Regions from separate parts of the Nonomuraea sp. NPDC004580 genome, predicted to be linked through region 3. Evidence: riboswitches for the same ligand, from Rfam matches in the RefSeq annotation. Region 3 holds a riboswitch; each other region holds the start of a gene.
What was found. A riboswitch is a leader RNA that binds a small molecule or an ion and turns the genes downstream of it on or off. The one in region 3 is predicted to bind thiamine pyrophosphate.

Region 1 (7,254 bases), on a different contig from region 3:
CTTGTCCACACGTTCAAGCGAAAGGAAGTCCAGGCATGACATCGAAGCGTGAGGTACTGATCTCCGGCGGCGGCATCGCGGGCCCGGCGCTCGCGTACTGGCTCGGCCGCTACGGCTTCGCCGTCACCCTCGTCGAGAAGGCCGCCGGGCTGCGCGGCGGCGGTTACCCGATCGACGTGCGCGGCACCGCCCTTGAGGTGGTGCGCCGCATGGGGATCCTGCCGCGGCTGCGCGCGGCGCACGTGGACATGCACAAGTTCACGTTCCTCGACGCCGCGGGCGACGAGGTGGCGGTGATCGATCCGCGGCTCATCGACGGCAGCGTGGCGGGCCAGGACCTGGAGGTACGCCGCGGCGACCTCGCCGAGGCACTCCACGCGGCCGTCGGCGACGACGTGGAGTTCGTGTTCGGCGACTCCATCGCGACCATGACCGAGACCGGGCAGGGCGTGGACGTCACGTTCGCGAGCGGCAGGCGGCGGACGTACGAGGTGGTGATCGGCGCGGACGGGCTGCACTCGCGCACCAGGGAGTCCGTGTTCGGCCCCGAGGATCGCTTCCACCGCTACCTCGGCCACTGCTTCGCCGGGTTCACCATGCCGAACATCCTCGGGCTCGCTCACGAGGGGGTGCTGTGGAGCACGCCGGGCCGGGCCGCCGTCCTCTACGCGGCGGACGACGGCGACGAGGTGCACGGGTTCCTGACCTTCGCGCGTACGGACCCGCCGTCCGGCGCCTTCCGCGACCCCGCCGCGCAGCGTGACCTGGTGGCCGCGACCTTCGCGGACGCCGGCTGGCGGGTGCCCGACCTGGTGGCGGCCATGCGGGAGGCGGACGACCTGTTCTTCGACGCGGTCAGCCAGATCCGCATGCCGGCCTGGTCGGTCGGGCGGGTGGCGCTGGTGGGCGACGCGGCGTACGCGCCGTCGTTCCTGACCGGGCAGGGCACCAGCCTCGCGCTGGTCGGAGCGTACATGCTGGCCCGTTCGCTGGCCGTGCACCCGGGGCACGAGGAGGCGTTCGCCGCCTACGAGCGGGACACCCGCGCGTTCGTCACCCTCAACCAGGCGCACGTGGACGGCGGCGGCAGCGTGATGTTCCCCGCGACGCAGGAGGCGATGGACCGGCGCGACGCGATGCTGCGCGACCTCACCGCCGACCCCGTCCCGATGGAGCGACCGGCCCACTCGGCGCTCACCCTGCCCGACGTCGCGGGGGAACCGGCGGACGGCGGCGGCCGTTGGTCCTTCCATACGGTGCCCGCAGGCGAAAGGTCATGAGGACGTGCGCAGTTCGGTGTTCGGCAATCTCGGCTCCCAGCAGCTGCCTCCGGGGTTCGCCCTGGAGAACGGCAAGATGCTGCGCGTCCAGCTCCCCGACGACGTGCTGGCCAAGCAGGGGTCGATGGTCGCCTTCCAGGGGGAGATGGACTTCGACTACGAGGGCGGCGGGCTCGGGAAGCTGTTCAAGAAGGCCGTCACGGGCGAGGGCGCCGCGCTGATGCGCGTGCGCGGCCAGGGCCTGCTCTACCTGGCCGACAACGCCGACGACATCCACCTGTTCTACCTGGAGAACGAGGGCATCACGGTCAACGGCCGCAACCTGCTGGCCTTCCAGCCGCAGCTGTCCTGGGACATCAAGCGGGTCCAGGGCGCGGGCATGGCGGCCGGCGGGCTGTTCAACACGACGATCACCGGCACGGGGTGGGTGGCGGTGACCACCCACGGCACGCCGGTGCTGCTCGACGCGGCGCGCATGCCGACGTTCGCGGACGGGCAGTCGGCCGTGTGCTGGAGCACCTCCCTGCAGGTCGGGGTCAACCGGACGATGAAGGTGGGCGCGCTGATCGGCCGGGGGAGCGGTGAGGCGATGCAGCTCGCGTTCAGGGGTCAGGGGTTCGTGCTGGTGCAGGCCAGCGAGGGGGCCCCGGTGATCAAGGCCCAGTCCTAGATCGTGCAGGTGGGCGTCGGGGCGGTGCCGGCCCCGGTGGACGAGCCGAGGAAGCCGAACGTGGTAGACGCACCCGGCGCCAGCGAGCCGTTCCATGCCGCGTTCCGCACGGTCACCGACGAGCCGTTCGCGCTCAGCGTGCCGCCCCAGAGCTGGGTGACGCGCTGACCGTCGGCGTACGTCCAGCTCACCGTCCAGCCGCTCATCGGCGCGGTGCCGGTGTTGGTGACGGTCACCTCGCCCTGGAAGCCGCCCTGCCACTGCCCCGTCGTCTTGTACGCGGCCGCGCAGTCACCGGCCGGTACGGTGGGCGTGACGGTGGGGGTCGGGGTGCCCGCGAGTGCCTCGACCAGGGCCGGGTACCACGTGTCGGACATCTTCTGGTCACCGGCGGCGTTCGGGTGCACCCCGTCGTAGGTGTCGGTGGCGGTGCTGAAGCCCGTCCACTGGTCGACCACGGTGATCGGCGACTGGTCGGTGGAGGTCGCGGCGGCCCAGGCGGGGATGGCGTTGTTGAGGGCCACGGTGCGCCGGCCGCAGTCGGGGCAGGGGGCCGGGTTCATCGGGATGATCTCAGCGACCAGGATCCGCATGTTCGGGTTGCTCGCCCGCATCTGGTTCACCAGCGTGGTGAACGCGCCGAGGATCGTCGCAGGCGCGATGTTGCTCCACACGTCGTTGGTGCCCAGATGCATGAGCACGACGTCGGGCCGGGTGGCCGAGAGCCAGCCGGGCAGCATGTTCTGGTTCGCGATGTTGGTGGCGAGATAGCCGCCGTGGCCCTCGTTGTCGCCGTCGTGCGCCACCCCGCAGCCCTGCGGCGGCAGCGTGCCGACGAAGTCGATGTTCGTGTGGCCGGTGCTCTGCAGCCGGTTCCACAACAGGGCCCGCCAGCAGCCGGGGGAGCCGGTGATCGAGTCGCCGAGCGGCATGATGCGTACGGCCGCGGCCTCGGCCGGCGTCGTCGCGAACAGCACGGCCGCGATCACGGTCACCATTCCCGCCAGCACGGCGCCGATTGCGCGCATCGTCCGATCTCCCGTCGTCAGTCTGCGCAGATCGTAAGGAGCGGCAAGCGGAACGGGGAAGCTGAAGATCAGGCCCGCGGGCGTGACCTGCGGGGACGCATGTAACTTTCAGGCGGCGGCGCGCACCACCGCCAGCGGGCAGGGCGCGTGGTGCAGCATGGCGTGGCTGATGGATCCGATGAGCATGCCGGCGAGCTGCCCGTGCCCGCGCGAGCCCACCACCAGCAGCTCGGCCCCTGCCGCCGCCTCCTTCAGTACGTCCACGGGATGCCCGTGCACGATCTCGGCGACCGCCTCGACGCGGGGATGCCGGGCGCGGTACGGCGACAGCGCCTCGTGCAGCGCCCGCAGGTGGCCCTGCTCGCCCGCGGGGTCGGCCGGGCCGAAGCCGCCCGGCTGGGGCCAGGCCCACGCCTGGACCACCCGCAGCCGCGCCCCGCGCAGCTCGGCCTCGGCGAAGGCGAACTCCAGGGCCCGCTCGGCGCACGCGGACAGGTCGGTGCCCGCCACCACCTCGCCGGGCGTGGCGGGGCGGTCGCGGACGAGGACGACGTTCGTCTCGGCGTGCGCGACGACCCCGTACGCGACCGAGCCGACCAGCAGCCCGCGCACGCCGCCGATGCCGCTGCTGCCGACGACCAGCAGCTCGGCTGCGGCGGCGGCCTTGACCAGGGCCGCGCGGGGATCGCCGGGGAGCAGGACGGTCTCCATGCGCACCTGGGGCCGCTCGCGCAGCGCACGGTCCTTGGCGGAGGTGAGCACGGTCCGCGCACCCTCACGCATCCACCGCGCCACCTCGGCGTAATGGACGGGCTGGTCCTCCTCGCACACCCACCTGGGCACGACGTGCGCGACGGTCAGCGGCACCTGGCGCAGCACGGCCTCGGTGGCGGCCCAGCCGGCCGCCTCCAGGCCGGCACGGGAGCCGTCCACACCTACAATGATCAACTCGGCTCCTCAGGACGCGGTGTAGCACTCCACCTCGGCGCGGCGGAACGACAGTCCCTTGGCCTCGGAGTCGCGGACGCACGCGCGCTCCGCCTTGCTGAGCTTGAGCGTGCCGCAGACGGTCACGCCGGAGTAGGTACGGCAGTCGAGCGACGGATCGGTACGGCCGACGCGATAGAGCTCTCTGACGTTCGCGCGGCACTTGGCCTTACCGGTATCGGAGTAGCGGCACTGGGCCAGCAGGGTGTCGAACTGCTCCTGGCTGACCTCGTGCTGTTGCATGCCGTCCCCGGCGGCGGCGGTGGCGCCGGATGCGGCCATCACGACGAGTAGTCCTGCGACAGCGGCGATTCTCATCATGTTTCCCCTGATGGGGTCCGTACCGCTGAGAAGACCGGCCAAACCTCTTCGCCCTGGTTTGGGAGCGCGCCCCGCGTGGGTACGATCACCGCCGTCCAACGCGGGAGCCCGGTGGAGACCGGGCTGAGAGGACGGCTGCCAGCCGCCGACCGCCAGAACCTGCTCCGGGTAATGCCGGCGAAGGGAGTTTGCGCGATGACCGACGCGCGCTTTTCCAAGATCTACAGCGGCGAGCTGCGGGTGCCGATGCGGCGGGTGAACCTGTCGAACGGCACGGCGGTGACGCTGTACGACACCTCGGGCCCGTACACCGACCCCTCCTACGAGCCCGACCTGCGGCGGGGCCTGCCGCGCCGCCGGGCCGAGTGGATCGAGGAGCGGCGGGCCGCCGGGCGCCCGGTCACCCAGGTCGGCTGCGCGCGGCGCGGGCTGGTGACCAAGGAGATGGAGTTCATCGCGGTCCGCGAGGGCGTCACGCCGGAGTTCGTACGGGACGAGGTCGCGGCCGGCCGGGCCATCATCCCCGCGAACGTCAACCACCCCGAGACCGAGCCCATGATCATCGGCCGCAACTTCCTCGTGAAGATCAACGCCAACATCGGCAACTCCGCGGTCACCTCCTCCATCGAGGAGGAGGTGGAGAAGATGACCTGGGCCACCCGCTGGGGCGCCGACACGATCATGGACCTGTCCACCGGCGACGACATCCACGAGACCCGCGAGTGGATCCTGCGCAACTCCCCGGTCCCGGTCGGCACCGTGCCGATCTACCAGGCGCTGGAGAAGGTCAAGGGCCGGCCGGAGGAGCTGTCGTGGGAGGTCTTCCGCGACACCCTGATCGAGCAGTGCGAGCAGGGCGTGGACTACGTGACCGTGCACGCGGGCGTGCGGCTCGCGCACGTGCCGCTCACCGTCCGCCGCAAGACCGGCATCGTCTCGCGCGGCGGCTCGATCATGGCCGCCTGGTGCCTGGCGCACCACCGCGAGAGCTTCCTGTACGAGAACTTCGCCGAGATGTGCGAGATCCTGGCCCGCTACGACGTGTCGTTCTCGCTCGGCGACGGCCTGCGGCCCGGCTCGATCGCCGACGCCAACGACGAGGCCCAGTTCGCCGAGCTGCGCACGCTGGGCGAGCTGACCGTGATCGCGCGCGAGCACGACGTGCAGGTCATGATCGAGGGTCCTGGCCACGTGCCCATGCACAAGATCAAGGAGAACGTCGACCTGCAGCGCGAGCTGTGCGACGACGCTCCCTTCTACACTCTCGGCCCGCTCGTCACCGACGTCGCGCCCGGCTACGACCACATCACCTCGGGCATCGGGGCCGCCATGATCGGCTGGTTCGGCACCGCCATGCTCTGCTACGTCACCCCCAAGGAGCACCTCGGCCTGCCGGACAAGGACGACGTGAAGACCGGCGTGATCACGTACAAGATCGCCGCGCACGCCGCCGACCTGGCCAAGGGGCACCCGAAGGCGCAGGAGTGGGACGACGCGCTGTCCGACGCGCGCTTCGAGTTCCGCTGGGAGGACCAGTTCGACCTCTCGCTCGACCCCGACACGGCCCGCGCCTTCCACGACGAGACACTGCCCGCCGCGCCCGCCAAGACCGCGCACTTCTGCTCGATGTGCGGCCCCAAGTTCTGCTCGATGCGGATCAGCCACGACATCAGGCAGGCCGGTTTCGAGGAGAAGTCCGCCGAGTTCCGGCGCCTCGGCGGCACGATCTACGTGGAGTGACGGGCCGCTAGCCCGGCAGGGTTTCGCCGCCGATCGGGGCCAGCACCTCGCCCGTGTAGTACGAGGACAGCCGGTCGGAGGCGAAGAACACGTACGAGGGGGCGATCTCGTCCGGATGGGCGGGTCGCCCCATCGGCACCTGCTGGCCGAACTTCTCCACCTTCTCCTCCGGCATCGTGGCCGGGATGAGCGGCGTCCACACCGGGCCAGGCGCCACCGCGTTGACCCGGATGCCCCGCTCGACCAGGTTCTGGGCCATGGAGTAGGTGAAGGCGTTGATCGCGCCCTTCGTGGCGGCGTAGTCGATGAGCGACTTGTTGCCGCGCAGCCCGTTGATCGACGAGGTGTTGATGATGGCCGCGCCCTCGCGCAGGTGCGGGAGCGCGGCCTTCATGATGCGGAAGTAGCTGTGGATGTTGACGGCGAAGGTGTGCTCCCACTGCTCGTCGTCCAGCTCCTCGAGGCCGCTCACCGGCTGCTGGTAGGCCACGTTGTTGACCAGCACGTCCAGGCCGCCCAGCTCGGAGACGGCCTGCTCGACGACCGACGCGCAGTGCGCACGGTCGGCCAGGTCGCCCGGCAGCGTCACGCAGCGCCGCCCGGTCTCCTCGACCAGCTTGCGGGTGTGCGCGGCGTCCTCGTGCTCGCTCAGGTACGCGATCGCGACGTCCGCGCCCTCCTTGGCGAACGCCACGGCGACCGCCCGGCCGATGCCCGAGTCGCCGCCCGTGATGAGGGCCTTCTTGCCGGCGAGCAGGTCGCGTCCGACGTAGTCGCGCATCTCGTCGCGCGGCTCAGGGGCCATCTCGCCGGTCTTGCCCGGGTACGGCTGGTTCTGCGGTGGTGGTGTGTGCGACATGCCTTGCGGGCTGCCCGTGGTCAGGTGAGGTTAACGCCCGTCATCGGACGAATCCCTCCGACCTGAGCCAGTCGCGGGCCACCAGCGCGGGCATGCCGCCGTCCACGTCCACCTGCGCGTTCAGGTCCCGCATGACGTCGTCGGTCAGTTTCGCGCTGATCGGCGCGAAGATCTTCGCGATCTCCGGATGCGCGTCGGCGAGTTGTTCGCGCATCGTCACCGCCGCGTTGTACTGCGGGAAGAAGTGCCGGTCGTCCTCCAGCAGCACCAGGTCGAGCGCCTTGACCCGGCCGTCCGTGGTGGTCATCATGCCGAACGTGCACTGGCCGCTGGCGACCGAGTTGTAGAGCACGCCGACCGACACCCTGC
Region 2 (7,254 bases), on a different contig from region 3:
GCATGATCACGGGCACCGGCCAGCGCTCCCGCAGCCGCCGGCACACCTGGAGGCCGTCGATCTTGGGCAGCATGAGGTCGAGGACCATGAGGTCGGGCGGATGGGCCAGGGCCCTGCGCAGCGCCTCGGCGCCGTCGCCGACGCACTCCACCTCGTGCCCGTCGCGCTCCAGATAGCGCGCCACGACCTCGGACACCGTGGGATCGTCATCCACCACCAGGATGCGCGTGTTCACGCCTTCACGGTACGGCCCGCCGCCCGGAACCGGCCGGTACGTCATGGCTTCGTAAGGGTCGCGGATCATGCCCCGAGGACGTACGGTGGGCGCATGGGTAAAGTCGTGATGCTCGTTCTGGGGACCTTGCTGGGTCTCTTCGTGCTCTTCACCTTCATCCTGCCGATGCTGGTGGGTCTGATCAAGCTTGCCTTGATCATCGGTGTGATCGCCCTGGTCGTGTTCGTCGCGGTCACCGTCGTCGGTAAGACGTCCCGCTCCAGCTGATGCAGCTGCTGTTCGACCCGTGGCTGGTGGGGATCACCATGATGGCGATCCTGCTGCTGGTCACGTGGGCGGCCGCGCTGCTGCCCGTCCTTCTCGGGGAGCCCATGGGCTTCCCGCTGTCCTACGCGCGCCGCACGGCCTTCCAGCGGCTGCGCGACCCTGACGCGGCCGGGCGGCCGCGCCCCCGCGCTCCTTAAGCGCGCCCCGCTTTTCCTGACGCGGGGCTTCCTTGCGAGCCCTCGTCGAAGCGGGGCTCCCTCGGCCATGACGAGCGAGCCCGTCGTCATCATGCCTTCCAGCAGGGAACAGGGCTCATGATCGATTCTCTCGTCACGTTCGTCCTTCACGTCTCCGGCGGCAGTGCCGCCCTCGGCATCGTGCTGTTCACCCTCGCCGTACGCCTTCTGCTGCTGCCGCTGAACGTCCGCCAGGCCCGTACGGCGAAGATCCGCGAAAGGCTCGCCCCCAAGCTCCGCGAGCTGCGTGAGCGCCACGGCCGCAACCCGGAGCGCCTGAGCAAGGAGCTGAACGCCCTCTACGCCAAGGAGGGCACGTCACCCTTCGCCGGGATCATGCCGATGCTGGCTCAGCTGCCGTTCCTGTGGCTGATGTACCGAGTGGCCACCCATCCGACCGCGCTCGCGGGGCACACGTTGTTCGGGGCGCCGCTGGGGGAGCAGGCGGCCGGCGTGGTCGCCCATTTCGGTCTGGTCAGCGCCCCGGTTTTGGTCTTTGTACTGGTCATCGCCCTGGTCACAGCGGTGGCCTGGCTTTCGGCCCGGCAGATCAAGCTCGCCGAGGAGCAGCCGGAGGCGATGAAGCGGATCATGCGGCTGCTGCCGTACGGCTCGGCGCTGGCCGTACTCGTGCTGCCGCTGGCCGCCGGCCTCTATCTGCTCGTCTCGACGGCGTGGGCCGTGAGCGAGCGCGCCGTGCTGGCTAGCCGACCTCTCTGAGGGCCGCGACCTGCCCGTTCACACTTTTGCTAGGCGCGGGCAGAATCGCCCACACGGTCGTCGTGTCGCCGTCGTGCCGCACCCCCCAGCTCTCGGCGACATATTCCACGATGCCGAGCCCCCGGCCCCCGAGCGAGGACAGCGTCGGCCGGCCCGCACGGGGCTCGGTCGCGGCGCCCCCGTCGCTGACCGCCACCTCGATGTGATCGTCACTGCGCAGCCACGCCACCCGCACCATGCCCGACGGCAGCGGATGAGCGTGCCGCAGCGCGTTGCTCAGAAGCTCGCTCACGACGAGCACGGCATCGTCGATGGCCGCGGTGAAGACCCCACTGTCCTGCAGATCAGTGCTCAGACGCTGGCGGGCGACGGCGACGCTGGACGGCGCGTACGGCAGCAGCACCACGCTTGACACACCCACCTCCCCGTTCCCTGTGCCCCCCGCGGGAACACTCCCCGGTACGACCGAAATGCCCCGTTACTCGATCCCAGAAACCGCATCTCGATCACAGCTTGTACACATTGGAAGATAGATCAGCGCAACCGTGACCACCTCGTTACCGCATCGGTGTGTCGGATCCGATAGTGGAAGAGCCCCTCAGCACGAGCCGCATTCTGGTGCCTCCTCCTGGTCGCGAATGAGCGCTGACATCTCCTCCCTGTGCCCTGGCGAGACTGCGGACGATGTAGAGACCGAGCCCCACTCCACCAAACCGTCTCCGGTCGCCGCTGTCCACCTGGACGAAGCGTTCAAAAATCCGCTCACGGTCAGGCGGGGCGATTCCGACGCCCTCGTCGTCCACGACGACGACCACGTTGTCGTCCTCCGGCCAGGCCGCCACGCTGATCAGTCCGCCCTTGGGCGAGTACTTGAACGCGTTCTCCAGCAGCTGCCCGAGCAGGATGTCGGTGGCCAGCGCGTCGCCCAGCACGTACGGCAGCCCCTCGGGCACGTCCACCTCGACCCGGTGCCGGTCCGACAGCTCGGGCAGCCCCAGCGTGGCCGCCACGATGCGCTCCCCCAGGTCGAACTCCTCGATGCGCACCTTGAGCTCGTCCGCGCCGGCCCGCGCGCCCAGCAGCAGGTGGTCCATGAGCACGCCCAGCGACTTCGCACGCTCGGCGATCGTGTGCACGGCCGAGCGGCGCGCGGGGTCGCTCATGTCGTCCCAGCGCGAGTCGAGCGTGCTGGCGAAGCCCCGCACGATGGTGATCGGCGTGCGCAGCTCGTGGCTGGTCGTGGCGAGGAACAGGTCCTTGGCCTCCTCCAGCTCCTTGGCGGCGGTCACGTCGCGGAAGTCGACGACCACCTCGCCGGTCTCCTCGATCTGCGCGCTCACCACGTCGAGCCAGCGCCCGTTGTCGAGCTGGAAGGTGCCCTTCTCGCCCGCCTTGGGCAGCGGGAACGGCGGCGGGCCGCCGATCACGGACTCAGCGGGCAGCGCGGTCAGCTCGGCGGCGGCCGGGTTCCAGCGCACCACGAGGCCGTCCTGGTCGAGCACGGCGATGCCGTCGGCGCTGGCGTCGAACACGGCCCGCTCATGGGCCCGCTGCCGCACCGCCTCCTGGTAGGCGACCGCGTTGCCGACCGCGATGCCGGCATGCCCGGCCAGCAGCTCAAGCAGCTCCAGCTCCAGGTGCCCCGGGTTGCGGCGGGCGAACAAGGCATAGAGAGCGCCGTACGGCCGCCCGCCCACCGCGGCGAGTCCCAGCGCGATCGTGTGCAGGCCCTTGAGCTTGGCCCACACCAGGTCGTCGAGCCCGTGGGACTCCAGCATCACGGTCTTGCCGGTGCGTAAAAGCTTGTCCACCAGGCTCGTCCGCAGGTCGGTGGTGGTGCCCCTGATCGCCTCCGGCAGCTCGTACGTGCTGACCAGCCGCAGCCGCTCGCCCTCGATGAGCACGAACCCGCCCGCGTCCGCCCCGGTCAGCTCGGTCAGGCTGGCCGAGATGCGGTCGAGCACGGCCGACAGCTCAAGGTCGGAGTTGATGTCCCCCACGACGTCGGTGAGGCGGGCGACCAGCCGGGCGCGGCGCGCCATGCGGTGCTCGGCCATCTCGTCGGCCCTGGCCGGGTGGTAGGCGCACACGTAACCGGCGACGGCGCTGCCGAGGCGCAGGGCGCTGATGTCCACCCGCAGGTCGAGCACCCGGCCGTCGGCGTGGAGGCGCTTGGTGCGCAGCGACACGGGCTCTCCCGTACGTACGCGCTCCAGCACCGCGTTGTGCTCGGCGCCCAGCTCGTCCGGCACGATCGGCGCCCGGCGGCCGAGCAGCTCGTCGGCGCTCCAGCCGAACATGCGCTCGGCGGCGGCGTTCCACACCAGCACGCTCTGGTCGCGATCGAGCGCCACGATGGCATTGGGCGAGCTGGCGAGCGCCGCACGAGCGATCTCATCGTCACTACCGGCCCATTCGTCCCCCACTACTCCATAGTGCACGTGGCGCGGTGGGTGCGTCGGGCGATCCGTCCGATACGCTGCGGTCACGGTGATTCCCGGCAGGTGGGAGGGTGAGGGGTATGTCGAGCAACGATCTCGATGCCCTGCTGCGGGTGACCTCCAGCACCTATCGGGGTGAGACACCACCCGACATCGCGTTCGGCACCTACGACGGCGCGGTGGGCAGGATGGTGCTGGCGGTGACCGGCAAAGGCATCGCGGCGTGCAGCTTCGAGGCGGAAAATGACGTGTTCGAGCTGATCACGCGGAACGTGGGGCGGTTCATCGGGCCCGACGCGCGGCGGCTCGACCCGGTGCGCAGAGAGCTCGACGCCTACTTCTCGGGGCGGCTGCGGACGTTCGCCACGCCGGTCGACCTGACGCTGGCGACGCCGTTCGCCCGTACGGTGCTGCAGAAGACCATGGCGGTCCCCTACGGCACCACCACGACGCTGGAGGAGATCGGCCAGAGCATCGGCAGGCCGCGCGCGCTGCGCGCGATCGGCAACGCGTTGGCCTCCAACCCCGTCTGCGTGATCGTGCCCTGCCACCGGGTGCTGCGCGAGGACGGCGGGCTCGGCGACTACGCCGGCGGCGCCGCCGCCAAGCAGCACCTGCTCAACGTCGAGCAGCGCGCGACCGCTGGATGAGCCCGATGAGCAGCGTGACCAGCGCCGCCACCAAGGCGCCGCCGAGCGCGCCGTTCATCCACGGCTGACGCACGAACCCGAGCGCCTCGCGCACGCCCGTCCAGAGCGCGTCCCACTGCGGGAAGGTCGGCGTCGAGGTGGTCAGCCAGTACGCGGCGAAGCCCAGCGCCCAGGGCACCAGCATCGGCCAGCGCGACGGGGCGTCCTCGGCGGTGTTCCAGCCCTCGCCGCGGCGCAGCACGAAGTAGTCGACCGCGAGCACCCCGAACATCGGCACGAACACGGCGCCGATCACGCCGAGGAACACGCCGTAGGAGTTGACGTCCGCGAAAAGGGCGATCACGACCGTCACCACGCCGATGGCGGTCGAGAGGATCCGGCGGTCCACCCGCGGCATGAGGTTCTGCAGCGACATCGTGGTGGAGTAGACGTTGGCGAAGGACTGGTCGGTCTCGCGCAGCACCAGGATGCCGAAGAACAGCGCGCCCAGCGGCACCGCCACGAACGGCGTGAACACCGACGTCGCGTCGGCCAGCACGCCGTCCGCGCCCGCCAGGGCCACCGCGTAGACGCCGAGCCCCAGGCAGGCCACCTGGGCCAGTGTGTAGCCGCCGACCACGCCGGTGAACGCGGCGCGTCCCGAGCGCGAGTGGCGGGCGAAGTCGGCCGCCATCGGCACCCACGACACCGACAGCGCGATCACGTAGTCGACGGCGGCGGGGAAGGCCGTCCAGCTCCCGCCCTCGGGCGAGGGGGCATCGCGCAGGAAGAACACCGCGAACCAGATCATCGCCACGATGACGCCGACGGTGACGTAGCGGCGCAGCAGCCGGATCGAGCCGAGCGGCCAGACGGTCAGGGCCGTCGTCAGCACGCCCGCGACGAGCACCCACACCTGGTACGGCACCGACGGGAAGATGGCGCCGGCCCCCTTGGCGATCACCCACAGCTCGAAGGCGCCCCAGCCGATCATCTGGATGATGTTCAGCACCGTCGGGACGTAGGAGATCCTGGCCCCGAACAGCCCGCGCAGCAGCACCATGGCCGGCTTGCCGGTGCGGGTGCCTGGAATGGCCGACAGGCCCACCATGGCGGTGCCGATCAGGCTGCCCACCACGGTGGCGACCAGCGCCGCCGCCAGGGTGAGCGGCGCGTTGCCCAGCGGGTCGAGCAGCAGCAGCGCCCCGGAGAAGCCGAGGAGGCTGACCCCGAGGTTGGCCCAGAGCGCGCCCTGATCGAGCACGCCAAGGGTCTTGGGCGCCTCGCCTTCGAGGGTCAGCGGAACTTCTTCGACGCCGTGCGACATCGCACACTCCCTACGCCGGCATTACCCGGACAGGTTCAGGCGGTCGGCAGCGGATGCATAGCTGCCCTCTCAGCCCGGCGACCCCGAGCTCCCGCGACGATCTATAGTTTGCGCCCTTATTTTGCCTTAGAGAGAGTCAAATCACCATAGTGGGCGACTTACGCCACAAAAGGCTCCTGGCCCGTCTCGCTGACCATCGGCTTCCGCGCGGCCTCCCACGACTGCATGCCGCCGCCGACGTTGACCGCCTCGCGTCCGAGCTGGTTGAGCCACGCCGCGACCTGCAGCGACCGGCCGCCCACCCGGCACACGACGTAGACCGTGCGGTCGCCGGGGACCTCCTCCACCCGGCCCTGGATCTGCGTCATGGGGATGTGGACGGCCTGCGGCGCGTGGCCCGCCAGCCATTCGTCCTGCTCGCGGACGTCGAGCAGGTAAGCGTCTGCGGGCACGGCACTGGCCTCGATCTCAGGAACGGTCATGACTCCATCATGGCGTGCCCGAGGCCGTGCACCGGACACGCCCAAGGGCGCATGTCCTACTTGAGCAGGCGGGACAGGCGCCGGTCGGCCAGCGGCTTGCCGCCGGTCTGGCAGGTCGGGCAGTACTGCAGCGAGGAGTCGGCGAACGAGACCTCCCTGATCGTGTCGCCGCACACGTCGCACGGCTGCCCCGCACGGTTGTGCACCCGCAGCCCCGACTTCTTCTCCGCCTTGAGGTCCTTGGCCGCGAGCCCGTGCGCCCGCTCGACCGCGTCGCGCAGCGTGGTCACGATGGCCTCGTGCAGGTCGGCGATCTGCGCGTCGGTCAGCGTCGCGGCGACTTTGAACGGCGACATCTTGGCGGCGTGCAGCACCTCGTCGGAGTAGGCGTTGCCGATGCCGGCGATCACCTTCTGGTCGCGCAGCAGGCCCTTGATCTGGGTGCGCTTGCCGCCGACGATGCGCTTGAGCGCCTCGACGGTGAACGACTCGGCCATGGGGTCGGGGCCGAGGGCGGCGATGCCGGGCACCTCGTCCGGACTTTTCGTGACATAGACGGCGAGGCGCTTCTGCGTCCCCGCCTCCGTCAGCTCGAACCCGGGCGCCAGGCCCTCGTCGTCGGGCGCCAGCCGCACGCGTACGGCAAGCGGCCCCTTCCCCGGCCGCACCGGCTTGGCCCCCGACAGGTCGTCGCGCCAGCGCAGCCACCCGGCGCGGGCCAGGTGGATGATCAGGTGCAGCCCGTCGCAGTCGAGGTCGAGGAACTTGCCGTGCCTGCTCACGCCGGTGACGGTCAGCCCGCCGAGCGAGGTGACGGGCGGGTCGAACGTCTTGAGCGCCTGGATGGCCACCACGTCGATCCCCGCGATCGCGCGGCCCACGGCCCGCTCACGCAGGAAATGGGTGAGCGACTCGAC
Region 3 (7,254 bases):
GGGGCGAGAGCGCCCTCGCCCCGGCGAAGCGGGCTACGGGGCAGTGCGTGGCGGGATGCCGCGCAGGTCGAAGGCGAAGCGGGCCGTCGAGTCCGCGATGGCGTCGGCGTTCACGTCGAACACCGTCGCGTTGACGTTCGCGAGGGTGTCGCACGCCTGGTGGTAGCACGGGTCGTACGGCGCGCCCGCCGTGCCGCCGAACATCGCCGCCTCCTCCGGCGTCTTGGTTCCCTCCGCGCCGGTGAAGATGCCGCCGGCCCGCCACTCGCCGAGGTCGAGCGGGGTCGAGTCGGTACGTCCAGGCTGGCCCTCGTTGAAGACGATGACCGCGGACGCGCCCGCGAAGCCCGCGTTGCGTACCTTCTGGGCGAACGGGCTGGTGCCGCGCTGGATGAGCGCGATGTTCCCCGCCACGAACCCGGCGAAGTCCGCCTCCTCGCAACCGCTGGTCGAGCTGGGCGCAGGGGTCGGTGGCAGGGTCAGGTCCACGCCCTGCACCTGCGCGGTGACGTCACCGGGCGGCGAGGGCTGGAAGGTGTGGAAGTCCTCCCCCGGCACGTACGACTTCGCGTCGGGCGAGACGCGGTCGAGCACCGCGGGGCCGTTCGCCGCCCCCGGACGGTAACCCGCCAACCGATCATCGTTAAGACCCATAAATCCGGACTTATCCGCCGCCAGCCGTGCCGCCCACAGCCCCCGCCACCGGCCGCGGGTGACGGCCCGGCTCCGCGGGCGGCAGTCCGGCGCCGCAGGCGGTTATCCGATGCGGGGGCCGGGCGGCTATCTGGCGCGGCGGCGCAGACGGCTATTCGGCGCGGCGGGCGCGGGCGCGGCGCTTGCCCTCGTGCATCGCCTGCGCGCGCGCCACCGGGATCGTGTGCCCCTCCTCGACGAGGTCGGCGGGCAGCGACTGCGGCTCCGGCATGTGCTCGGCCCACGGGTCGCCCTCACCCAGCCGCTCGACAGCGGTGCGGATGGTGAACTCGCCAGGCCGGACGCCGTCGAGCTCGTCCCACGCCACGGGGAACGAGACGGGCACGCCGGGCCGGATCCGCGGGCTGTAGGCGGCCGCCACCGTCGCGCCGCCCGCCCGCGTGGAGTCGAGGAACACCTTGCCCTCGCGGTCCTCCCTGATGAACGCGGTGGTGGCGAGCGCCGGGTCCAGCCGCTCGGCGCGGGCGGCCAGCGCCCGGGTGGCGGCGGCCAGGTCGTCCATCGCGGTGCCGGGCACGACGGGCACGAACACGTGCACCCCCTTGGCCCCGCTGGTCTTGACGGCCCCGGCCAGCCCGCAGTCGGCCAGCGCCTGCCTGACGAGGTGCGCGCCCCGGACGGCCGGCGCGAAGGAGTCGTGCTCGGGCGGGTCGAGGTCGAGCACCATGTGCGTGGGGTGCTCACCGGCGTAGAGCGCCGGGTGGTATTCGACGGCCCGCTGGTTGGCGAACCAGAGCAGCGTCCTGCGGTCGTCGCACAGCGCGTACGTGATCCGCCGCCGGGAGGAATCCGCCCACACGGACACCGAACGCACCCAGTCGGGAGCGTATTTGGGCAGGTTCTTCTGCATGAACGGCTCCTGCCCGGGGCGTACCCGGATGACCGAGAGCGGCCGGTCGCGCAGCACGGGCACCATCCGGCCCGCGACCGCGTCGAGGTAGTCGACCAGGTCCCGCTTCGTGGCGTCGGCGCCGTCGAAGAGGGGCTGGTCGAGGTTGGTCAGGGAGACCCCGTCGCGCGTCTCGTCAGCGGCCACCCGCCCTACGATGCCCACACTCGAACGTGTGGTCAACAACCCGGCCTGTTAGAGTGAGCCGTTGACGCGGGGTGCCCGGAAAGCCGGGCTGAGATTACACCCGTCGAACCTGATCTAGTTCGCACTAGCGAAGGGACGTCATGGCAGCGAACGCCGTTCCCAAGGTCCTGACCATCGCGGGCACCGATCCGAGTGGCGGGGCCGGCATCCAGGGCGACCTCAAGACCTTCTCGGCGCTCGGCGCGTACGGCATGACGGTCGTCACCGCGCTGGTCGCGCAGACCACGACGGGCGTGACCGGCATCCACGAGGTGCCCGCCGCGTTCGTGGCCCAGCAGCTCGACACCCTGCTCACCGACGTGCCCGCCGACGCCGTGAAGATCGGCATGCTGGGCGACGCCGACCTGATCAAGGCGGTGGCGGCGGCGCTCGACACATACCGGCCGCCTCATGTCGTGCTCGACCCCGTCATGGTCGCCAAGAGCGGCGACCGGCTGCTGCCCGCCGACGCGGTGAGCGAGCTGCGCCGCACGCTGCTGCCGCGCGCCGACCTCATCACTCCCAACCTGCCCGAGGCGGCCGACCTGCTCGGCGAGCCGCAGGTGAGCGGGCTGCCCGAGATGCACGCGCAGGCGGCCAGGCTGCGCGCGCTCGGCGCCCGGCAGGTGCTGCTCAAGGGCGGCCACCTCGACGGCGACACCTGCGTCGACGTGCTGGCCACCCCCGAGGGCACGATCGAGCTGGCCGCGCCGCGGGTGCCGACGCACAACACCCATGGCACGGGCTGCACGCTGTCCTCGGCGATCGCGGCGCTGCGGCCCCGTCACGACGACTGGCCCAGTGCGGTGCGCGCCGCGAAGGACTACCTGACGCAGGCGCTGCGCGCCGCCGACTCGCTGGGCGTCGGCCACGGCCACGGCCCCGTCCACCACTTCCACAACGCCTGGTAACCGGCCCCCCTCTCGCGAAAGAGACGCGATGTTCTGCGATGACATCTGGCAGCGCACGTCCGAGCTGATGCGCGCCATCCACGAGCACCCCTTCGTCACGGCACTCGGCGACGGCTCGCTCGACCGTGAGACGTTCGCCTTCTACATGGTGCAGGACGCCCGCTACCTGGAGGCGTTCTCGAAGGCGCTGGCCGCCGCGTCCGTCCGCGCCGACGACTCCGACGAGGCGGCGTTCTGGGCCATGAGCGCGCACACCGCGCTGGTCGCCGAGCGCGAGCTGCACTCCGGCTACATCGAGGAGCTGGGCGCGGCCGTCAAGGGCATCGCGACCTCGCCGACGTGCCTGGCGTACTCGTCGTTCCTGCAGGCCACGGCCCTGTCGGCGCCCTACCCCGTGATCGCGGCGGCGGTGCTGCCGTGCTTCTGGATCTACCAGGACGTCGGCACCGCGCTGCTCGCCAAGGCCGGCGACGACCCCGCGCACCCGTACGCGAAGTGGATCTCCACCTACTCCGACCCGGAGTTCGCCGCGTCCGTCGAGCGGGCCAAGGCCATCACCGACCGGCTCGCCGCCGCCTCCCTTCCGGACACCCGCGAGGCGATGGCGCAGGCGTACGGGCGGGCGGCGGCGTACGAGTGGATGTTCTGGGACAGCGCGTGGCGGCGCGAGGGCTGGCCCACGGCCGCCTGGCTCGCTCCCTGACGGCCTGCCTCACGGTCACGGCGACTTCGCCATCAGCTCCTTCTCCTCGCGGGTGGCGATGAGCCCCGACGGCGCCACGATCGTGGACTCCTGGAACGGCGTCTCCGTGTCGGGCAGCGGTTCGCGCAGCCGGATCGCCTTGATCCAGATGCGGGCGGCGTCGAGGAGGACCACGATGATCAGCACGGCGAAGAGCGCGGCCAGCACGCCGTCCACGGTCGAGTTGACCACGATCTGCCGCATCGCGTCCTCCGTCCTGGCGGGCGCGAGCAGCTGCCCCTGGTCGAGCGCGGCCTGGTAGCGGTCGCGCTGGGCGAAGAAGCCGAGCGTGGGGTCGGGCGAGAACACCTTCTGCCAGCTCGCGGTGAGCGTGACGGCGGCGTCCCAGGCCAGCGGGACGCCCGTCACCCATGCCCACTTGAGCCGGCCGCTCTTGATCAGCAGTGTGGTGGCCACGGTGAGGGCGACGGCGGCGAGGAGCTGGTTCGCGATGCCGAACAGCGGAAAGAGCTGGTTGATGCCGCCGAGCGGGTCGTTGACCCCCTGGTAGAGGAAGTAGCCCCAGGCCGCCACCACGACGGCGCTGGTCGCGACGAGCCCGGGCCACCAGCTCACCCGGGAGATCGGCTTCCACAGGTTGCCGATCGTGTCCTGCAGCATGAACCGGCCCACCCGCGTGCCCGCGTCCACGGTGGTGAGGATGAACAGCGCCTCGAACATGATCGCGAAGTGGTACCAGAACGCCTGGAGCCCCGCGCCGCCGAGGAAGCCGGAGAAGATCTGCGAGATGCCCACGGCCAGGGTGGGCGCGCCGCCCGTCCGCGCGATCAGCGTCTCCTCCTGCACGGCCGCCGCCGCGGCCTGCAACTGCTCGGGGGTGATGACGAAGCCCATGTTCGTGACGGCCTCGGCGGCGCTCTGCACGGTCGCGCCGACGACGCCGGCCGGTGAGTTCATCGCGAAGTAGAGGCCGGGGCTCAGCACGCAGGCCGCGGTGATCGCCATGACCGCCACGAACGACTCCATGAGCATGGAGCCGTAGCCGATCATCCTGACCTGCGTCTCCTTCTGGATCATCTTCGGCGTCGTGCCGGACGAGATCAGCGCGTGGAAGCCGGACAGCGCGCCGCAGGCGATGATGATGAACACAAAGGGGAACAACGACCCGGCGAAGACCGGCCCCTCGCCGTTGAAGGCGAAGTCGGTGAACGCGGTGGTCCGCAGCGGGGGCATGGTGACCGCGATGCCGACCGCGATCAGCACGATCGTGCCGATCTTCATGAACGTCGACAGGTAGTCGCGCGGCGCGAGCAGCATCCAGACGGGCAGGACGGCGGCGACGAACCCGTACGCGATGAGCCACAGCGCCAGCGCCGACGGGCTGAGCGTGAAGGTCGGCGCCCAGCTCGACTCCTGCACCCAGCCGCCGGCCATGATGGCGAGGATCAGCAGCACGACCCCGATGACCGTCGTCTCGACGACCCTGCCCGGCCTGATCACCCGCAGGTAGAAGCCCATGAACAGGGCGATCGGGATGGTCATCGCGATCGAGAAGACGCCCCAGGGCGACTGCGCGAGCGCGTTCACCACGACCAGCGCCAGCACCGCGAGCAGGATGATCATGATGGCGAAGACCGCGATCAGCGCCGCCGCGCCGCCCACCGGGCCGATCTCCTCGCGGGCCATCTGCCCGAGGCTCCTGCCGTTGCGCCGCATGGAGAAGAACAGCACCACCATGTCCTGCACGGCCCCGGCGAAGATCACCCCCGCGATGATCCAGATCGTGCCGGGCAGGTAACCCATCTGCGCGGCCAGCACGGGACCGACCAGCGGCCCCGCTCCCGCGATGGCGGCGAAGTGGTGACCGAACAGGATGCGCCGGTCGGTCGGGTGGTAGTCGATGCCGTTGTCCAGCCGCTCGGCCGGGGTGGCCCTGCGGTCGTCGGCCCGCAGCACCTTGCGGACGATGAAGCGGGCGTAGAAGCGGTAGGCGATCGCGTACGAGCCGAGCGCGGCGCACAGCAGCCAGACCGCGTTGACGTTCTCGCCTCTGGACAGGGCGAGCACCGCCCAACCGACGGCCCCGACGAGGGCCACCGCCGTCCAGATGATGATGGAACGCAGCTTCACCGGTTACCTCCCATGTGTCTGGCGACGGACAGGATCATGAGCAGGGTCGTGAGCTGGGCGGCCGAGACAGCAGCGCAGCCCGGCGTCCGGCAGCAGGTCGGTGGTGAAGCGCCGCCAGCGCCACAGCGGGCGGCAGTCGATGGTGACGGGCAGCTCGGCGAGGTGCACCCAGGCCGTCGGGTGGGCGTACACGAGACCGGTGGGGCCGAGCCCGCGCGCCCGGCGCGGCAACCTGCTGCGCCGCAGCGGCCTGACCGAGAACTCGCCCGCGTCCGCGCAGCACAGACCGGTGACGTGCCAGTCGAAGAAGACCACTTCGTCGGCGCGCAGGGCGTCACGGGCGGCGGAGGTGAGCATGACACGGGACATCCGTGGCTCCTGGTGAACAGGCAGCTCAAATTAACGTCGGCCGTACCCTGCGGTTGCTCCGTTGAAACGCTTCAGTGCCTCACGAAACGATCACATGAGCGATCGGCACGGCTTATCCGGAAATTTCGCCGCATTTACACCATGGACAACAAACCGTCACATAGGTACGTTCGCTAGCGAAGCGATGACAACGCTGTCATTCCTGGTCTCCCCCCGACGAGGAGCAGTGAACGCCATGGTCTCCCGACGTGAATTCCTCCTGGCGAACGGCACGGTCCTCGCGGCCGGCGCGCTGGGTCTGAGCCTGCCCGCCGCCCCCGCCGCTGCCTCCGCCTCCGCCCCCTTATTGCCCGGCTTCGGCCGCCCCAGCCGGCTCGACTACGCCGACATCGCCACCCTGCACGGCGACGACCAGCTCCTCCTGACCACCCTTCAGGGAGTCGTCAACCGCCGCCGCCCCCGCCTGTACTTCAACTACAACGAGGAGGGCTACGACGAGCGCTGGCTGTCCAGCACCGGCGCCGCCGTCACCCGCCACGACCGCCCGCTCGACCTCGTCGCCCGCTACCGCGGCGAGGTGCGCGGCGCGATCCTGCACGACCCCGACGTCCCCGACTCGGTGAACGTCGCCACCACCCTGGCCGGCCTGGAGAACGCCGTCGCCGCCACCGCCGAGCAGGCCGAGCAGCACCGCCTCAAGGTCGTCACCGACCTGCGCGGCCGCTTCGGCGCCGACGACGTGCTCGCCATCTACCGCTGGCAGCTCGACACCCTCTGGCCCCGCTGCACCCACGCCCTGCTCAGCGGCCTGCCGCCGACCAGGACCGTGTCCGTCGAGAACGTCCAGTGGCGCGAGATCGCCAGGGAGACCGAGCGCATCAGGGACACCTCCAACCGCGAGGTGCGCACCTTCGACCTCAGCCAGGAGCTGTCCGGCGAGGAGGGCGTCTTCCTGCGCTTCCAGGACTCGCTCGGCGACGACGGCTGGGGCGCCTCCGTCGGCTCCTTGGTCGTCAAGGCCGACGGCGCCCAGATCGCCGCCTTCACCCCCGGCACCGACGCGGAGGCGCCGTACCTCTTCGACGGCGTCAACTCGGCCGTCGGCGCCGAGTCCAACCGCTTCGCCGACGGCGGCGGCTACTTCATCTACCGCCTCACCCCGCCGGCCGGCACCCGCGAGCTGCTCGTCGAGGTGGACCTGTGGAACCAGTACCTGGTCACCGCCACCACCACCGCGCCCACCCGGGTCGAGCCGTTCCCCTACTTCCGCGACTACACCGTGGCCAGCCGGGCCATGGTCTTCTGGCTGCCGCCGTCCGGCGAGACCGGCAAGCTGCTCGACGAGATCTTCA
Region 4 (7,254 bases), on a different contig from region 3:
CGCCGGCGATGATCAGCTCATCCACCTTGCACCGCCGTCAGCACCTCCACGCGGTCACGGTCGCTGAGCGCCGTCGTCTCCCAGGCGCCGCGGGTGACCACCTCGTCGTTCACGGCCACGGCCACTCCGGTGGTGGCCGTCGTCAGCGTACGTACGGCCTGCGCCACGGTGGTGCCGTCGGCCAGCTCGTGCGCGGACCCGTTGATGGTAATAATCATGAAATTTCCCGAAATCTCCCCGGCGAGCACAGGGCCGCCAGCTCGCTCTCCTCGCCCATCAGGATGGCCGCCGTCAGCGGGGCCATCAGCACCCCGCCCCGGTGGTGTCCCGTCGCGTACGTCAGCCCCGGCGTCCTGCCGGGACCGATCACCGGCAGGTTGTCGGGCGTGCCGGGACGCAGCCCCGCCACCACGTCGGCGACCTCCAGCTCGGTGACGCCGGGCACCAGCTCCCTGGCGTCGCGCAGCAGCTCGTACAGGCCGCCCGCGGTCACCCTCGTGTCGTAGCCCAGCTCCTCCTGGGTGGCGCCGACCACCAGCTCGCCGTCGCCCCGGGGGACGAGGTAGACCGGCGAGCCGTGGACGGTGCCGCGTACGCAGCGGGTGAGCAGCGGCTGCGGCGAGCGCAGGCGCATGATCTGGCCCTTGACCGGCCGCACCGGCACCTCCGCCAGCTCACCGCTCCACGCCCCGGCCGCCAGCACCACCCGCTCGGCCGCCAGCACCTCGTCTCCGGCTCGTCCGTCCGTGGCGGCGAGGGGTGCGGAACCACGGCCTTCAGCGGGCCCGGCGGGCGGCTCGGCGGGCGGCTCGGCGGGCGGCTCGGCGAGGCGGACGCCGGTGACGGCGCCGTCCGTGCGGACCAGCTCGCTCACGCGGGCCCGCACGATGGGGACGCCGCGCCGCTCCAGGGCGGCCAGCAGCGCCGCCGTCACCCGGCGCGGGTTCACCCACGCGTCGCCCGGCGCCAGCAGCCCGCCGCGCACCGACGGGGCCAGCATCGGCTCAAGCCGCCGGCACTCGCGCCCGGTCAGCCGCTCGACCGGCAGATCCAGCTTCTCCATGAACGCGGCCAGCTCATCGAGCGCCGCCATGTCATCGGCTCCGAACGCCACGTCGAGCGTCCCCTCGGCCCGCAGATCCAGCCCGCTCACCCCTTCGGGTCCAGCGGGTGGAAGGGCGGCGTCCTCGGCCAGGGCGGCGGCGAAGGCGGGCCAGCGGCGCAGGGCCGCGACGCCCAGCCGCAGCAGCGGCGCCTCGGTGTAGGTGACCTCGCTGACCGGCGCCAGCATCCCGGCGGCCGCGTGGGAGGCCCCGGAGGCGGGTGCCGGGTCGACGACGGTGACCGGCCGCCCCTCGCGCGCCAGCCGCCAGGCCACGGACAGCCCGACGACCCCGCCGCCCACGATCACATCCATGATCCGCTCCCTTCGCCGGCATGATCCGGATCAGGTGTCTTGCGGTCGAAGGCCCGCTGCAGCCTTCCTCTCAGCCCGGTCACGGCCGGACTCCCGCGCGTCTTTCCGTCCACAGCCTACGGCCTCGGTGCCGGGTCCACGCACCGCCCCCGTTATGGTCATGACCGTGGAGCATGTCGTGGTGGTGGGAGCGGGCCTGTCGGGAGTGCGCACGGTGGAGGCCCTGCGCGGGCGCGGCTATGCCGGTCGCCTGACGCTGCTGGGCCAGGAGCGCCATCGCCCCTACGACCGCCCGCCGCTGTCGAAGGCGGTGCTCAAGGGCGATGCCGACACCAGCTTCATCGACACCGACCTCGAGCGGCTCCAGGCCGACTTCCGTCCAGGGGTCGCGGCGAAGTCGCTGCGCGCGGGCGTCGTGGAGACCACCGAGGGCGAGCTCGACTACGACGGCCTGGTCATCGCGACCGGCGCCGACCCGATCAGGCTGCCGGGCGACGGCCCTCAGCACGTCCTGCGCACCCTCGACGACGCCCATGAGCTGCGCGTGATGCTCGTCCCAGGGGCGCGGGTCACGGTCATCGGCGCGGGCTGGATCGGCGCCGAGGTGGCGACGGCCGCCCGCCGCGCCGGCTGCACGGTGACGGTCATCGAGGCCGCGCGGGCCCCGCTCGCCAGCGCGGTGGGCACCGAGCTCGGCGCTCGCACGATCCCCTGGTACGACGGCATCGACCTGCGCCTCGGCACCATGGTCGAGTCGGTCGACGAGGGCGGAGTCCGGCTGGTGGGCGGCGAGTTCGTCGAATCCCACGTCGTCGTCACCGGCATCGGCGTGCGCCCGGCCGTCGAGTGGCTGGCCGACGCCGACATCGACCTGCACAACGGCGTCGTCACCGACGAGCACCTGCGCACCTCGCTGCCCGGGGTGGTCGCCGTGGGCGACTGCGCCGCCTGGTGGTCGCGCCGCTGGGGCGCCCGCCTCAGGGTCGAGCACTGGGACACCGCGATCAACGCCCCCGAGGTCGCCGCCGCGACGCTGATGGGGGAGGAGGCGGTCTACGACCCGGTGCCGTACTTCTGGTCGGAGCAGTTCGGCCACATGCTCCAATACGCCGGCCACCACGCGTCGGGCGAGCGGATCGTGCACCGGGGCGAGCCCGAGGGCAAGTGGTCGGCCGTCTGGCTCACGGCGGACGATACGCTTGCCGCGGTGCTGGCCGTGGACCGGCCGCGCGATCTCGTCCAGGGCCGGCGCATCATCGAGGCGGGTCACCGGCTGGACACGGAACGCCTGGTAGATCCACAAGTGCCCCTACGAGATTGTGTTGTTTGAGCAAGGACGGCATGTGGTAGTTGTGGTTTCGTGACGCTTTCTGTTGCACAGATCGACCGGGAGACCGACCAGCTCGTCGACGAGTGGCTCACCCTCCCCGAAGTGGCCTCACGCCTCGATCTCCCGATCGGGCGGGCCAAGCAACTCCTGAAGGACCACAAGCTGCTCGGCGTGCGCCGCGGCAGCGGCGGGCCACAGGTGCCCGCGGTGTTCCTCGACGGAAAGGACGTGATGAAGGGCCTGCCAGGCACGCTCACCGTGCTCCAGGACGCCGGCTACGACGACGTCGAGGCGCTGCGCTGGCTCTTCACCCCCGACGAGTCACTGCCAGGCTCGCCCATCGAGGCGATCAGGGCGGGCCGTCACACAGAGGTCAAGCGGCGTGCCCAAGCCCTCGCTTTCTGAGGCCCGCCTCTATCTCTGCACAGACGGCCGCCGCGACCGCGGCGATCTGGCGGAGTTCCTCGACGCGGTGCTGGCCGGCGGTGTGGACATCATCCAGCTGCGGGAGAAGGGCCTGGAGGCACGCGAAGAACTCGCGCTCCTCGAAGTCTTCCGCGACGCCTGTGACCGGCACGGAAAACTGCTCGCTGTCAACGACCGGGCGGACATCGCCTACGCCTCCCGGCCCGACGTGCTCCACCTGGGGCAGGACGACCTTCCCGTGACTGTCGCGCGAGAGATACTCGGCGACGACGTCGTCATCGGACGGTCCACCCACTCCGCGGCCGAGGCGTCCGCCGCGGCCGTGGAGGAGGGCGTCGACTACTTCTGCTGCGGCCCGATCTGGCCGACGCCGACCAAGCCGGGCCGCCCGGCGCCGGGGCCGCCACTGCTGCGGCACGCGGCGGCGCTCGGCACCTCGCGGCCGTGGTTCGGCATCGGCGGCATCGACCTGGGCAACCTGGACGAGGTGATGGCGTACGGCGTGAGCCGCGTGGTGGTCGTCCGCGCGATCACCGACGCCGGCGACCCGGGTGCGGCCGCCGCCGAGTTCGCCAAGCGGCTGGCCGCGGGGCCGGCCCGCTGAGCCTGCGAGGCGCCCGCGCTTCCCCGCGCGGGCGCCTCCTTACCCGCGGGCTTGGCGGGGTCAGGTTTTGCGGGACGTCGCCGCGATCGCCAGCTCGGTCAGCGCCTCGCGCGCCTCAGGGGTGACCGGCGCCGCGTCGAGCGTGGCCAGCGCCTGGCCGAGATAACCGGAGATGAGGTCCTCGCACTCCTGCAGCGCCCCGGTGTCCTCGATGATGCCGCGCAGCTCCGCCACACCCTGCTCGTCCAGCCCTGGGTCGCCGAGCAGCCGGCGTACGGTGGCCGCGGCGGCGGGGGAGGCGGCGGCGAGGGTGCGGGCCACGAGCATCGTGCGCTTGCCCTCCCGCAGGTCGTCACCGGCCGGCTTGCCCGTCCGCGCCGGGTCGCCGAAGACTCCCAGGATGTCGTCGCGCAGCTGGAAGGCGATGCCGACGCGCTGGCCGTAGCCGGTGCACAGCTCGTCCATCCACGGCGCCTCCTTCCGGGCGGCGAGCACCAGGCCGAGCCGCAGCGGCTGCTCCACCGAGTATCTGCCGCTCTTGAACAGCGCCACCCGCAGCGCCGAGTCGAACGTGTTCTCCCCGGTGGCCTGCTCCAGCAGGTCGAGGTATTGGCCGCACATCAGCTCGCTGCGCATGTGGTCGTGGACGGGCCGGGCCGCGTCCAGCGCCTCGCGCGGCAGCCCGGACGTCCGCCACATCTCGCCCGACCAGAGCAGCAGCAGGTTGCCCAGCAGGATCGCCGCGCCCTCGCCGAACTGCCCGGACGAGCCGTGCCAGCCCGCCTCCTCGTGCATCGCCTGGAAGCGGCGGTGCGCCGACGGCATGCCCCTGCGCAGGTCGCTCTTGTCCATCACGTCGTCGTGCACCAGCGCGCTGGCCTGCAGCAGCTCCAGGGAGGCGGCGGCGGCGAAGACGCCGGGCACGTCGGTGCCCCCTGCGCCCCGCCACCCCCAGTAGCAGAACGCGGGCCGCAGCCGCTTGCCTCCCGACAGCAACGCGTCGGCGGCCGTGCGCAGCGGCGCGAACTCGGGCTCGCCCCCGGCGGGGAGCTTCCGTTCGACGAACTCGGCGAGGGCGCGCTCCACCTGGGCGCGCAGGATCTCCATGCCGGCGGCGTCAGTGGTCATGCCTTGAGACTAGTGGCCGGGGGAGCGGGCTTCGATCTCGGCTTCGATCTCGGCTTCGATCTCCAGGTGCCGCTCTGGCCGGTGCGCGCGGAGGTTGTCGGGGTAGCCTTGTCGGCATGGCTCTTGGTCGACCCTCCATCCGGCCCGATCGCGTCCCCACCGTCCGCGACATGCTGGCCTCCGGTGCCCGGTCGTTCTCGTTCGAGTTCTTCCCGCCGAAGACCGACGAGGGCGAGCGGCAGCTGTGGCGCGCGATCAGGGAGCTCGAGTCGCTGCGGCCCACGTTCGTCTCGGTGACCTACGGCGCGGGCGGCTCCACCCGCGACCGGACGGTCGACATCGTCGAGCGCATCGCCCACGACACCACACTCACCCCGGTGGCCCACTTCACGGCCGTCAACCACTCCGTGCGCGAGCTGCGCCACCTCGTCGGCCGCTTCGCCGACGCGGGCGTGCGCAACATCCTCGCCGTACGCGGTGACCCGCCCGGCGATCCCACCGCCGACTGGGTGCCCCACCCCGAGGGCGTTCTTTACGCCGAGGACCTCGTGCGGCTGATCCGGCAGTCCGGCGACTTCTGCGTGGGCGTGGCGGCCTTCCCCTACAAGCATCCGCGCTCGCCGTCCATCGAGTCCGACACCGAATACTTCGTCCGCAAGTGCCAGGCGGGCGCCGACTACGCGATCACGCAGATGTTCTTCCAGGCCGACGACTACCTGCGGCTGCGCGACCGGGTGGCGGCCAGGGGCTGTGACACGCCGATCATCCCGTGCATCATGCCGGTCACCCAGATGAGCACGATCGCCCGCTCCGAGCAGCTGTCGGGGGCGCCGTTCCCGCCCGACGTCGCGGCCCGCTTCGAGGCGGTCAAGGACGACCCGGCGGCGGTGCGGCGGCTGGGCATCGACCACGGGGTGGAGCTGTGCCAGCGGCTGCTCGACGAGGGCGCACCCGGCATCCACTTCATCACGTTCAACCGGTCGAGCGCGTCGCGTGAGGTGTTCCAGCGGCTGGAGCTCGCAAGCCTGCCGGCGTAGAACCTACCCGTGGAGAAATGGCCCGCGTAGAAATGGCCCGTGTAGAAATGGCCCGTCACCCGCCCGCAGGGGGACCGGGCGGGTGACGGGCAGGGGACACTAGACGGTGGGTAAAGGGTCGGCTACTTTCCGTCATGAATGGTGCCCGTGCGTCATCGCCGGTAAACATGGGGTCACGCCGTCTTCAGCTCGCCCGGCTGCTCAGGTCAGGGGGAGGCGGCGGCCCGCGATCGCGTATTCCTCGTGGCCGCCGGGGAAGACGAAGTTGGTGAGCAGGTCCATGAAGCCCATGCCGGCGTAAAGGTGGCGGGCCGCCGTGGGCTGGTCGTGGGTCGACAGGATGGCCGTACGCTCGTGACGCCCGGCGCACAGTGTCCTGATCATCTGGCGGCCGATGCCCTTGCCCTGGTAGTCGGGGTGCACGTGGATCTCGGCCAGCTCGAAGGCGTGGCCCATCCAGGCGTGCGCGGCCTCCTGGCCGATGCGGTCGGCCAGGCCGCGGACGACGACGTCGTGCCACCACTGGCCCGGCGCGCCCCTGAAGCCGTAGGCGAAGCCCACGATCCGGGGTTCCGGAGCCGCCAAATCTGGGGATGAATCACGCAATTCCGCGAAATAGCACTGAAAATGGGGATACGTCGCGTGATTGCGCATGATGGTCTGGCGGCCGGCGATCTGGTCGAGAGGCGGGTTCATGGCCGCCGTGTAAATGCCGATCACCGTGTCCAGCCGTTCGGTGAACTGGGCCGGACCGGCTCCGCGAAACTCGATCACCCGTCGCACACTACTCGACGTCCACCGGCGTACCCCCGGTGATCCGCACCAGCTCGTCGAACGTCGTCGGAAAGACCGTGTGCGGGTGGCCGCCGGCCGCCCACACCACCTCGTGCTTGCTCAGCCAGTTGTCCACCAGCGTCCGCACCGGGGCGGGATGCCCGACCGGGGCCACCCCGCCGATGGGCTGGCCGGTCGCCGCCCTGACGAACTCCGGCGTGGCCCGGCGGACCCGCTCGGCGCCCGCCGTACGGGCGATCAGCTCGACGTCCACGCGGTGGGCGCCGCTGGTCAGGACGAGCAGCGGAGCGCCGTCGGCGTCGAAGATCAGGCTGTTGGCGATGGCGCCCACGTCGCAACCCAGCTGGGCGGCGGCCGCCGCGGCGGTGGGGGCCTTCTCCGGCAGGACCACGATCTCGCCGTGTGCTCCGCGTTCGCGCAGCGCGGACTCGACGACGACGGCGTTCGACGGCAACTTCTCAGGCATGGGGACACTCTAAACAGATTGGCCGCCCGATTACTCCCACAAAGGTCCTGG

Region 1: another riboswitch for thiamine pyrophosphate. It lies ahead of thiC (phosphomethylpyrimidine synthase ThiC); the one in region 3 lies ahead of thiD (bifunctional hydroxymethylpyrimidine kinase/phosphomethylpyrimidine kinase).
Region 2: another riboswitch for thiamine pyrophosphate. It lies ahead of ABZW11_RS13625 (cytosine permease); the one in region 3 lies ahead of thiD (bifunctional hydroxymethylpyrimidine kinase/phosphomethylpyrimidine kinase).
Region 4: another riboswitch for thiamine pyrophosphate. It lies ahead of ABZW11_RS39830 (FAD-dependent oxidoreductase); the one in region 3 lies ahead of thiD (bifunctional hydroxymethylpyrimidine kinase/phosphomethylpyrimidine kinase).

Annotation. Positions count from the first base shown of each region.
Region 1 covers NZ_JBEXLH010000001.1:530,408-537,661, forward strand. The annotation lists gene ABZW11_RS02320 (MFS transporter) at 1-39, shown strand, start outside; gene ABZW11_RS02325 (FAD-dependent monooxygenase) at 36-1,280, shown strand; gene ABZW11_RS02330 (AIM24 family protein) at 1,285-1,950, shown strand; gene ABZW11_RS02335 (cellulose binding domain-containing protein) at 1,947-2,978, opposite strand; gene ABZW11_RS02340 (universal stress protein) at 3,087-3,926, opposite strand; gene ABZW11_RS02345 (hypothetical protein) at 3,936-4,286, opposite strand; TPP riboswitch at 4,377-4,489, shown strand; gene thiC (phosphomethylpyrimidine synthase ThiC) at 4,482-6,026, shown strand; gene ABZW11_RS02355 (SDR family oxidoreductase) at 6,034-6,885, opposite strand; gene ABZW11_RS02360 (glycine betaine ABC transporter substrate-binding protein) at 6,926-7,254, opposite strand, start outside.
Region 2 covers NZ_JBEXLH010000010.1:72,590-79,843, reverse strand. The annotation lists gene ABZW11_RS13660 (response regulator transcription factor) at 1-235, opposite strand, end outside; gene ABZW11_RS13655 (hypothetical protein) at 329-502, shown strand; gene ABZW11_RS13650 (DUF6412 domain-containing protein) at 502-699, shown strand; gene ABZW11_RS13645 (membrane protein insertase YidC) at 817-1,458, shown strand; gene ABZW11_RS13640 (ATP-binding protein) at 1,442-1,873, opposite strand; gene ABZW11_RS13635 (ATP-binding protein) at 2,016-3,884, opposite strand; gene ABZW11_RS13630 (methylated-DNA--[protein]-cysteine S-methyltransferase) at 3,980-4,549, shown strand; gene ABZW11_RS13625 (cytosine permease) at 4,518-5,855, opposite strand; TPP riboswitch at 5,845-5,960, opposite strand; gene ABZW11_RS13620 (rhodanese-like domain-containing protein) at 6,014-6,337, opposite strand; gene ABZW11_RS13615 (DNA-formamidopyrimidine glycosylase family protein) at 6,394-7,254, opposite strand, start outside.
Region 3 covers NZ_JBEXLH010000012.1:104,924-112,177, reverse strand. The annotation lists gene ABZW11_RS15690 (PA domain-containing protein) at 34-633, opposite strand; gene ABZW11_RS15685 (ATP-dependent DNA ligase) at 806-1,750, opposite strand; TPP riboswitch at 1,808-1,903, shown strand; gene thiD (bifunctional hydroxymethylpyrimidine kinase/phosphomethylpyrimidine kinase) at 1,891-2,700, shown strand; gene ABZW11_RS15675 (TenA family protein) at 2,729-3,403, shown strand; gene ABZW11_RS15670 (carbon starvation CstA family protein) at 3,419-5,533, opposite strand; gene ABZW11_RS15665 (hypothetical protein) at 5,537-5,902, opposite strand; gene ABZW11_RS15660 (GxGYxYP domain-containing protein) at 6,138-7,254, shown strand, end outside.
Region 4 covers NZ_JBEXLH010000069.1:31,337-38,590, forward strand. The annotation lists gene thiS (sulfur carrier protein ThiS) at 18-218, opposite strand; gene ABZW11_RS39830 (FAD-dependent oxidoreductase) at 215-1,417, opposite strand; TPP riboswitch at 1,408-1,524, opposite strand; gene ABZW11_RS39835 (FAD-dependent oxidoreductase) at 1,578-2,747, shown strand; gene ABZW11_RS39840 (Rv2175c family DNA-binding protein) at 2,778-3,152, shown strand; gene thiE (thiamine phosphate synthase) at 3,130-3,777, shown strand; gene ABZW11_RS39850 (polyprenyl synthetase family protein) at 3,838-4,905, opposite strand; gene metF (methylenetetrahydrofolate reductase [NAD(P)H]) at 5,022-5,942, shown strand; gene ABZW11_RS39860 (GNAT family N-acetyltransferase) at 6,144-6,716, opposite strand; gene ABZW11_RS39865 (YbaK/EbsC family protein) at 6,727-7,203, opposite strand.